One region of the Streptomyces sp. NPDC037401 genome, then DNA from elsewhere that is predicted to be linked to it. Evidence: riboswitches for the same ligand, from Rfam matches in the RefSeq annotation. Region 1 holds a riboswitch; the other holds the start of a gene.
What was found. A riboswitch is a leader RNA that binds a small molecule or an ion and turns the genes downstream of it on or off. The one in region 1 is predicted to bind cobalamin.
Positions count from the first base shown of each region.

Region 1 (5,353 bases):
GAACCGGCGGCAACTTCCGCAGCGCCGTGTCCGGGGCCACGGCCGAGACCTCCCGTCAGTGGAACGACTTCAAGGCCGAGCTGCTCAGGGCCTATCCCGACCACCGGCGCGGCGAGCAGATGGTCTGCGCCATCGTCCACGACGACCCTGCGGCGAGCTGCCGCTGACCACGGAGAGGGCGTGCCGCGTTGATCGGTTCCCGAGGGCGGCGGCAGCTCATGCCGGCTGCGGCACGAAGCGGTGCATCTCGTCGGCACCGGGCTGTACGACGCCGTAGCTGTTCTCCGGTACCTCGTTCCATGCGCCCGGGAGGTCGCCGAGGGGCTCGGACACGATGAGGCGGGTCTCGTCGGAGACGTCCCGCAGGAACGCCAGATCCGGGTGCAGCCTGCGCAGTGCGTCCACGCGGCTGCTGTAGAACAACGACCGGGACCGCTGCGCGCTGGAGTAGCGGAAGGCCCAGAGGCGCACCCCGTCGGTCACGGCGAGCGTCATCTGGAGCGGGAACTCCACGCCGTGTTCACGGCCTGCGCGCTCCACCACTCCCGCCATCCGGGCCACGGCGGACGGCGGGTCCTGCTCCAGGCCGAACGTGAGCGCCAGGTAGAACATCACCTCGGAGTCGGTCGTTCCCTCGATGTCGGAGAACAGCGCGGGCTCTATCCGGAGGATGAGCTCCCGGCGCATGAGGTGGAAGCCGGCGATGGCGCCGTTGTGCATGAACATCCAGTTGCCGTGCCGGAACGGATGGCAGTTCGACTGCTGCACCGCCGTGCCGGTCGACGCGCGGATGTGGGCGAAGAACAGCGGGGAGCGGACGTGGTCCGCCATCTCACGCAGGTTGCGGTTGTTCCAGGCCGGGCCCACGTCCCTGAGGAGCGCGGGCGTGCTGTTCTCCTCCGTGAACCATCCGATGCCGAAGCCGTCGCCGTTCGTCGTCTCCACGCCCAGCCTGGAGTGCAGGCTCTGGTCGATCAGCGAGTGGGCCGGTCTGTACAGGATGGTGTCGAGCAGCACGGGTGTTCCCGAGTAGGCGAGCCATCGACACATGTGCGATCACCTGTGTTCCTCACTGCCACCTGCGGACGCTCGCCCCGCTCGGCCCCGCTCCGGGTCGGCACGAGTGCGGCGATCACACTTCATTCTGGCGACCCGCACCGGTGATCGCCACGCGGGCGGGGGCCGCCGTACCGGGATGTGGACAACTCGCTCCGGCTTCCGGGAATGCCGTCTAGTCTGGCCGGGCAGCTGGTTCGCCCCGTCCGCCAGGCGGGATGCGTCGCAAGAGGGAACCCGGTGGGAATCCGGGACTGCCCCGCAGCGGTGAGCGGGAACGACCGCCGTCATACGCACTGGGACCGGAACCGGTCCTGGGAAGCGACGGCCAGTAGGTGCCCGCCGGGAGAGAACGGCCCGGCAGGCGTGCCCGCGAGTCCGAAGACCTGCCACTGCCCGCACGCGCCCAGCCGTGTGCGGACATCCCGGTGACCTCGTGGGCGGGTCGGCGACACATATCAGGCGGACGTCCGCGCGTACCCACGCGGACGCGGCAGCGACGGTCCGCCGGTGCGTCACCCCTTCGCGCCCCGACCCGTCGCCGGGTCCATGGAGACATGCTCGCGAAGGAGAGTTCCGTGACCCCCAAGTCCGCAGCCGCGGCGGTGCAGGCCACCGTGTACGGCTACCCCCGCCAAGGCCGGCACCGGGAACTGAAGAAGGCCGTCGAGGGGTACTGGAAGGGCCGCGTCAGCGCCGACGCCCTTCAGGAGACCGCCCGGGACCTGCGCCGGACCACGTGGCGGCAGCTGGCCGACGCCGGCATCACCGAGGTCCCGACCGGCGACTTCTCGTACTACGACCACGTCCTCGACACCAGCGTCATGGTCGGCGCGATCCCGGCCCGTCACCGCGCCGCGGTCGACGCGGACGCCCTCGACGGGTACTTCGCCATGGCGCGCGGCACCCAGGACGTGGCGCCGCTGGAGATGACCAAGTGGTTCGACACCAACTACCACTTCCTCGTCCCCGAACTCGGCCCGGACACCGTCTTCACGGCCGACCCCTCGAAGCAGCTGGCCGAACTCGGGGAAGCGCTCGGCCTCGGGCACACCGCCCGTCCCGTGCTGCTCGGCCCGGTCACCTACCTGCTGCTGTCCAAGCCCGCGCCCGGCGTGGCACCCGGCTTCGAACCGCTGACCCTGCTCGACCGCCTGCTCCCGGTGTACGCCCGGGTCCTCGCCGAGCTGCGCGCCGCCGGCGCCGCATGGGTCCAACTGGACGAACCGGCCCTCGTCCAGGACCGGACGCCGGCCGACCTGAACGCCGCCGCGCGCACCTACCGGGAGCTGGGCCGGCTCACCGACCGGCCGAAGCTCCTGGTCGCCTCGTACTTCGACCGGCTCGGCGAAGCGCTGCCCGTCCTGGCCAAGGCGCCCGTCGACGGGCTCGCGCTCGACTTCACCGAGGCCGCCGCGGGCAACCTGGCCGACCTCGCCGCCACCGGCGGCCTGCCCGGCAAGCGCCTCGTCGCCGGAATCGTGAACGGCCGCAACGTCTGGATCAACGACCTCGAGAAGTCCCTGTCCACCCTCGGCACCCTGCTGGGGCTCGCCGACCGGGTCGACGTGGCGGCGTCCTGCTCGCTGCTGCACGTACCGCTGGACGCCGCCGCCGAGCGGGACTTCGACCCCCAGGTACGGCGCTGGCTCGCCTTCGCGCGCCAGAAGACCTCCGAGATCACCACCCTCGCCCGCGGACTCGCGCGCGGCACGGACACCATCGCCGCCGAACTCGCCGCCAACCGCGCCGACCTGGCCTCGCGCGCACGCTCCGCGATCACGCACGATCCGGCGGTACGGACCAGGGCCGCGGCCGTCACCGACGCCGACGGCCGCCGCTCCCAGGGCTATGCCGAACGGTCCGCGGCGCAGCGCGCGCACCTGGGCCTGCCCCTGCTCCCCACGACCACCATCGGCTCCTTCCCGCAGACGACCGACCTGCGCACGGCCCGCGCCGACCTGCGCGCCGGACGGATCGACGCGGCCGGATACGAGGAGCGCATCGAGGCCGAGATCCGCGAGGTCCTCGCCTTCCAGGAGAAGACCGGGATCGACGTCCTCGTGCACGGCGAGCCCGAACGCAACGACATGGTGCAGTACTTCGCCGAACAGCTCACCGGGTACCTCGCCACCCAGCACGGCTGGGTCCAGTCCTACGGCACCCGCTACGTCCGGCCACCGGTGCTGGCCGGTGACATCTCCCGCCCCGCGCCCATGACCGTGCGCTGGACGACGTACGCCCAGGCGCAGACCGGCCGCCCCGTCAAGGGCATGCTGACCGGCCCGGTCACCATGCTCGCCTGGTCGTTCGTACGGGACGACCAGCCGCTCGGCGACACCGCCCGCCAGGTGGCGCTCGCGCTGCGGGACGAGGTCTGCGACCTGGAGGCGGCCGGTACTTCCGTCATCCAGGTCGACGAGCCCGCGCTGCGCGAGACCCTTCCGCTGCGGGCGGCCGGCCGTGCGGAGTACCTCGCGTGGGCCACCGAATCGTTCCGCCTCACCACGAGCGGGGTACGGCCGGACACCCAGATCCACACGCACATGTGCTACGCGGAGTTCGGAGACGTCCTCCGGGCCATCGACGACCTCGACGCCGACGTCATCAGCCTGGAGGCCGCCCGGTCCCACATGCAGGTGGCCGGCGAACTCGCGGGCGCCGGCTACCCGCGCGAGGTCGGGCCGGGCGTGTGGGACATCCACTCGCCGCGCGTCCCGTCGGCCGAGGAGGCGGCGGCCCTGCTCCGCAAGGGGCTCGCGGCGATCCCCGCCGAGCGGCTGTGGGTCAACCCCGACTGCGGCCTCAAGACGCGCGGCTGGCCGGAGACCCGGGCCTCACTCGAACACCTGGTCGCCGCGGCCCGCACGGTCCGGACGGAACTGCGCGCCGGCTGAGTCCGCTTGGGCCCGGCCGAGCCCGGCCGGAGCCGGAAGGAGCCGCCGCGCGCGCCCCTTCCGGCTCCGGCAGCGGAGCGCTCGGCGCCGTCAGGGCCCGGGGGCGCGGCGGCGGTGGACGCGGGCGAGGACGAGGACCGTGTCGTCGGTCGGGGTGCCGGGGCGGAGGTTCGTCAGGATGCGGTCCGCGAGGGCCTCCAGCGGGCCGGACGGACCGCTCAGCTCGGCGCGCAGGGCACCGAGGCCGGCCTCGATGTCGCGGCCCCGCGCCTCGATGAGGCCGTCGGTGTACAGGGCGAGGACCGAGTCCTCCGGGAGGTGGATCCCGGTCGTCCGAAAGGGGAGGCCGCCGACGCCGAGGGGGACTCCCAGGACGTCGTCGACGGTCTCGACGGTGCCGTCGGGGTGGCGGACCAGGGGTGGCGGGTGTCCGGCGCTGGCGATGCGGGCGCGTCCGCTCGTCGCGTCGTACTCGACGTACAGGCACGTCGCGAGCTCGATGCCGGCCTCCTGGGCGCAGGCGTCGAGCTCGGTGAGCAGGTCGTCCGGTTCGATGCCGTGCCTGGCCAGGGCCTTGGTGGTGATGCGGAGCCGGCCCATGGCCGCGGCGGCCGGCACCCCGTGTCCCATCACGTCGCCCACGACGAGGGCGAGCCGGTCGCCCGGCAGGCTGATCACGTCGTACCAGTCGCCGCCGACCTCGGTGATGCGGCTGCCGGGTACGTAGCGGTGGGCCACCTCGGCGTACGGGCCGCTCGCCAGCCCGCTGGGCAGCAGGGCCCGCTGGAGCGTGAGCGAGATGTCCTGGACGCGGCTGTACAGCCGGGCGTTGTCCAGGCAGATCGCGGCGCGTGACGCGAGCTCGCCGGCCAGGTTGAGGTCGTCCGGGGTGAAGGCGGGCCGCCGGGCGGACCGGCCGAACATGGCGATGCCCTGGACGGTGCCCCGGGCGATGAGGGGGGCGACGATGATGTACGCGACGCCGCTCGCGGCCAGCAGCTGTGCGCGCGACTCGATGACGACGGTCCGGGCCACGAAGTCCTCGTCCACCACGGCGCTGACGGGGCGGCCGGTGCGCAGCATGTCGTGGATGACGGAGCCGGGCGGGTACCGCACGGTCTCCACGCCGCTCACGAGCTCGCCTGCCGGAGGGGGCAGGATCGTTCCGGAGGCGATCCGGCGGGTGAACAGCGGCTGCTCCGGGTCGAACTGCTCCCCGGGGTGCGTCCATTCGACGATTTCGACGACGGAGCCGTCGCAGAAGTCCGGCATGGCCGCCTCGACCAGTTCCCGGGCGGTGAGGTCCACGTCCAGCGTGGTGCCGATGCGGGCGGACGCCCGGTCGAGCAGGGCCAGCCGCAGGCGGGCGGCCGTGGCTTCGAGTACGGCTTCCTCCCGGT
Region 1 covers NZ_JBVJWO010000001.1:331,937-337,289, reverse strand. Annotated here, with positions in the region: gene ACZ7H1_RS01455 (hypothetical protein) at 1-167, shown strand, start outside; gene ACZ7H1_RS01450 (class II glutamine amidotransferase) at 217-1,050, opposite strand; cobalamin riboswitch at 1,233-1,463, shown strand; gene metE (5-methyltetrahydropteroyltriglutamate--homocysteine S-methyltransferase) at 1,635-3,953, shown strand; gene ACZ7H1_RS01440 (SpoIIE family protein phosphatase) at 4,044-5,353, opposite strand, start outside.

Region 2 (5,353 bases), on a different contig from region 1:
GGTGGTTGGTCGGCTCGTCCAGGACCATGGTCCCCGTGCGCTGGGCGAGCGCGCGGGCGATCAGGACCCGCTGCTTCTCCCCGCCCGACAGGCGGTCGAACGGCGCGTGGGCGAGGGCGTCGACGCGGAGCTCCGCCAGCGACCGCGTGATGATCTCGCGGTCGTCGGCGTCGTCGCCCGCGAAGGCCCGCTTGTGCGGGGTGCGGCCCATGGCGACCACGTCGTACACGGTCAGCTCGAAGTCCCCGGACGTCTCCTGAAGCACGGCCGCGAGCCGTTGGGCGAGCCGCTTGCCCGGCATCTGCCAGACGTCCTCGCCGTCGAGCAGGACCCGGCCCGAGGTGGGGCGCAGCGCCCGGTAGAAGGTGCGCAGCAGGGTGGACTTGCCGGCGCCGTTGGGGCCGACGAGTCCCAGCACCTCGCCGGGTGCCACGTGGAGCGAGGCCTGGTGGACGAGGGCTCTGCCGTTCACCACGACGCTGACGCCGTCGGCTTCGAGACGACCGGGCCCGCCGGTCGGCGGGTGCGCCGGGCCGGTCGGGCCGGTCGGGGTGGCCGGGTCGGTCGGGTTGGTCACTGGGCTGCCCTCCGTCGCATCAGCCAGAGGAAGAACGGGCCGCCGACCAGGGCGGTGAGGATGCCGACGGGTATCTCCTCCGGGCTCATGAGCGTGCGTGCGGCCAGGTCCGCGGTGATCAGGAAGGCGGCCCCCAGGAGGGCCGCGGCGGGCAGCGCGCGCCGGTGGTCGGCGCCGACGAGCAGCCGCACCACGTGCGGCATGATCAGCCCGACGAACCCGATCTGCCCGCTGACCGCGACGATCGTGCCGATCATCAGGGCCACCAGCGTGAACAGCGCGCCGCGGAAGCGGTGGACGTCCAGACCGAGGGCCGCGGCGGCCTCCTCCCCGGCCAGCAGGAGGTTGAGCGGGCGGCAGACGCCGAGGAGGACGGCCGTACCGAGCAGGACCGCACCGACCGGGATCCACACCGTGGTCCAGGTGGTGCCGGCCAGTCCGCCGAGCATCCAGCGCAGCGCGGACTGCGTCTTGTGCGGATCGTTCGAGGTGACGATCAGGAAGCTGGCCAGCGCCGACAGCACCTCGGCCATGGCCACGCCCGCCAGGACCAGCCGTACCGTCGTCATCCTGCCGCCGGAGCGGGCGAGGAAGTACACGGCGACGAGGGCGGCCAGGGCGCCGCAGAACGCCGCCACCGGCAGGGTGAACAGCCCGAACACGGTCAGGTTGAGGACCAGGACGAGTACCGCGCCGACCGAGGCGCCCGAGGACACTCCGAGCAGCATCGGGTCCGCCAGCGGATTGCGCACCAGGGCCTGCAGCGCCATTCCGGCCACCGACAGCCCCGCGCCGACCACCCCGGCCAGCAGCACCCGCGGCAGGCGGACGTCGATGACGATCGTCTCGCGCACCGGGGTCCACGTGGGCTCGGCGAGTGACGGGTGCACGCGGTGCAGCAGGATGCTCCACACCTGGTCGGCCCCGACGCTGACCGAGCCCGCCGCGATCGCGGCCGTGGCGGCGCAGACCACCAGGACGCCCAGGAACGCCAGGACCACGCCGTAGGGGATCCCGGGGCGCCGCGCGGGGCCGGGCGGCCGGACCCCCTCGCGGAGCCCGGCCCCTCCGGTCGCCGGGGCTTTCGTCTCGGTCACCGGAACCGGCCCGGGTGGAGCTGCTTCGCCAGCGACTCGACGGCCGACGGCATCCGGACGCCGAGCACCGTGGAGGACAGCGGCAGGACCGCGAACCGCCGGTTCTTGATGGCGGGCACGTCCTTCAGCGCCGGGTTGGAGAGCAGGAACTTCTTCTTGTCCTCGACGGACTGGTCGCCGTAGTCGTAGATGACGATGGCCTCGGGGGCGCGCTGGGCCACCTGCTCGAACGAGACGTCGCCGAAGGCCTTGTCGAGGTCGGCGAAGAGGTTCACCCCGCCGGCCCGCCGGATCATCTCGTTGCCGACGCCCTTGCCGCCCGCCGTGAACGCCGTCTTGTCGCCGCTGTCGTACACGAAGAGCTTGACCGGGGTGACGCCGGCGAGCCGGGTCTCGACCCCGTCGAGGGTGGCGTGCAGCTTCCCCAGCCGCGCCTCGGCCCGCTCGGGCACACCGAAGATCCTGGCGAGCGTACGGATCTCCGCGTCCATGGAGGCCACGTTCACCGGGCCGGTGGGGCATTCCTCGGTGTTCAGGTGGGTGTTGATCCCGGCCTTGGTGAACGCGGCCCGGCTGCGTCCTTCCTTTTCGTCGAAGGTGGACGTCCATCCGCCGTAGACGAAGTCGGGCTCGGCCTCCAGGAGCGCCTCGAAGGAGGGGTACTCCTTGGAGATGACCTTCACGCTGTCGTAGGCGGCCTGGTACTCGGGGAGGATCTTGTCGTCGAGGTAGCCCGTGCCCACCATCGACTTCGCCAGGCCGAGCGAGAGCATGACCTCGGTCGCGTGCTGGTTCAGCGAGACGGCGCGCTGCGGCGGACGCCGGTAGGTGGTCTTCACCCCGCAGTTGTCGACCGTGACCGGAAAGCCCTTGGCGGCCGGATCCGTCGACGAGGTGGCGGAGGGCGTGGTGCCGCCTCCGCAGCCGGATATCAGCAGGGCTGCGGCGAGCACGGACAGCACGGATTTCGGGTGGTTGCGGGGCATGGATGGTCCTCTCACCGCAGATGGATCGGATGGTCTGCACGACTCGTCGGGCGGACGGGCCGAGCGGGGGACGGGCGGCCGGGCCCGTGGGAATCCGGCCAGTCCGGTACGCCCTCCTGCCACCGCTGCCGCAAACTAGTGGCAACTGCATGCAACCCGCAATAAGCCGCGATGCGGAGGGGGAGGGCTCACAGGGGCGCACGGGGTCGCGCGCGACGGATCGCGCTACGGCCCGTGGGGCAGCGGGGCGGCGTCCCCGCCCGGCCACGAAAGCAGCAACGGCCGGGGAGGGCAGGGGGGTTGCACGGGCCGGTGTGCCGGCCCGTCGCCTACGCGGCGGTCGGCCCGGGCACGCCGCCGCGGATCGTGCCGCACGGGTTCGTGCCGCACGGGTTCGTGCCGTACGGGTTCGTGCCGTACGGGTTCGTGCCGTACGGGTTCGTGCCGTACGGGTTCGTGTCGTGCTCGCTCATGACGGGGGCGAGCGTCACCCGGGAGTCGCCCGGAAACCTCGGAACGCGTCCTGCGGTGATGACGGTCGGGTCGGCCACGTCAACTCTCCTTCGCGAGTTGCGGCGGAAAGGCCCCGGAGTGTGTTCTCCGGGACCCCGCATGGCCTTTCGGCCTGCGGGCAGTGGCAGGTCTTCGGACTCGCGGGCACGCCTGCCGGGCCGTTCTCTCCCGGCGGGCACCTACTGGCCGTCGCTTCCCAGGACCGGTTCCGGTCCCAGTGCGTATGACGGCGGTCGTTCCCGCTCACCGCTGCGGGGCAGTCCCGGATTCCCACCGGGTTCCCTCTTGCGACGCATCCCGCCTGGCGGACGGGGCGAACCAGCTGCGCGCACAGCCTACCTGCGAGGCAGGCAGGCCTCACCGGGCCCCGCAGCGCACCGCCCGGGCAGGGCGCGTACGGCGGTTCCCCCTGCCTTCGGCACGGGGTGGCGCATTCGGCCTCCGCTCCGACGGCCACGGGCGCCTCCGCGATCCGTGCGCCCGGCCGGACGGGCCCGTGCGCTGACCGGCGCTCTCGCGCGGGGACCCCGCCGCCCGCCCGTCTGCTCCGGCCGGAGCGGTCGGGTCACCGCCCTCCTGACGGCTTTGGCCGGACCGGGCCTGCCCGCCCGGGCCCGGCCTCCCTAGGATTCCCGCAGCCCCTTCCTCACAGCCTCCGCCGGCCGTTTCCCCCCACCCCCGCTGCGCCGCACGTCCCCGCGTGCCGCCCGGTACCGAAGCAACGGATGGGAGAAATCATGGCCGGTGGATTCCTGGTGAGCGGCGCGATCGGCGCCCTGCTCACCGCCGCCCTGCCCGCGCAGCACAGCCCTTCGGGCATCGTCGACCCGCCGCCGGACCGGATCGTGATCGAGGTCGCGACGGTCAACGGATCCGGGTGTCCGAAGGACACCACCGCCCTCGCGGTGTCGGAGGACAACACCGCGTTCACCGTCACCTACAGCCAGTACATCGTCCAGACCGGCGGCGGCGCACCGCCCACGGCGGCACGCCGGAACTGCCAGCTGAGCCTGGTCGTCCACGTCCCGCACGGCTTCACCTACGCCATCGCCAGCGCCGACTACCGCGGTTACGCCTCGCTCGCGCCGGGTGCGACCGGCATCGAGAAGGCCTCGTACTACTTCCAGGGCTCGCCGCAGACGGCGTACCGCTCGCACGACTTCGGGGGACCGTACGACGACAACTGGCAGGCGACCGACGAGACCGACTGGGCGCAGCTCGTGTGGGCGCCCTGCGGTGTGCAGCGCAACTTCAACATCAACACCGAACTCCGCGTGAACAAGGGGACGTCGGCCCCCGGCGCGACCAGCTACATGACCATGGACTCCACCGACGGCAACATCAGCACGGTCTACCACCTCGCGTGGAAGGAGTGCCGCCAGAGCTGAGCCGGACAGAGCCGGGCGAGTGAGCGCCGGGCGGGGACAACACGGGTCCCCGCCCGGCCCTTTCAGCCGTGGAGCAGGTTCTGCCAGTCCTGCGGGACGCGGCCGGCCGGTCCCGGGGCCGGCTGGTCGGCCGGGTGGCCGGCCGGCGGGGCCAGTTCCGGGCCGGACTTGTACAGGGCGTCGGTGGCGTAGTTCCAGTACCACTCCTCGCCCGGCTCGAAGCTCTGCACCAGGGGATGCCCGGTGGACTTCCAGTGGGCGGTGGCGTGCTGGGCCGGCGAGGAGTCGCAGCAGCCGATGTGGCCGCACTCGGCGCAGCGCCGCAGGTGGAACCACCAGCCGCCCACCGCGTCGCACTCCCCGCAGCCCGTGCCGCTGGGCGGGATGTTCGGGTCGATCCCGTTGATCTCGGTCATGCGGGCTCCTCGGCGGTCTGGGTCGTACGCGCGGTCTCGGTCTCGGTCCCGGTCCCGGTCTGCGGATCCGCTCCGGTCCCGGTCTCCGGGGCGGTCAGCGGCAGCAGCACCTGGAAGCGCGTGTCGCCCGGCAGGGACTCGACGTGGAGGCTGCCGTGGTGCTTGTCGACCACGATCCGCCAGGAGATGTCCAGGCCGAGCCCGGTGCCCTCGCCGACCGGCTTGGTGGTGAAGAAGGGGTCGAAGATGCGGTCGCGGATGTCCTCGGGGACGCCGGGCCCGGTGTCGCGGAACTCCACCAGCAGCCGGTCGCCCTCCCTGGCCGTGCGGACCGTCAGCGTGCCGTCGCGCCCGGTGCTCCCGATGGCGAAGACGG
Region 2 covers NZ_JBVJWO010000003.1:196,277-201,629, reverse strand. Annotated here, with positions in the region: gene ACZ7H1_RS03800 (ABC transporter ATP-binding protein) at 1-604, opposite strand, end outside; gene ACZ7H1_RS03795 (FecCD family ABC transporter permease) at 574-1,674, opposite strand; gene ACZ7H1_RS03790 (ABC transporter substrate-binding protein) at 1,671-2,660, opposite strand; gene ACZ7H1_RS03785 (hypothetical protein) at 2,990-3,211, opposite strand; cobalamin riboswitch at 3,280-3,512, opposite strand; gene ACZ7H1_RS03780 (DUF4360 domain-containing protein) at 3,911-4,561, shown strand; gene ACZ7H1_RS03775 (UBP-type zinc finger domain-containing protein) at 4,624-4,977, opposite strand; gene ACZ7H1_RS03770 (ATP-binding protein) at 4,974-5,353, opposite strand, start outside.
Region 2: it holds a riboswitch for cobalamin, as region 1 does, so the genes downstream of both, ACZ7H1_RS03785 (hypothetical protein) here and metE (5-methyltetrahydropteroyltriglutamate--homocysteine S-methyltransferase) in region 1, are expected to answer to the same signal.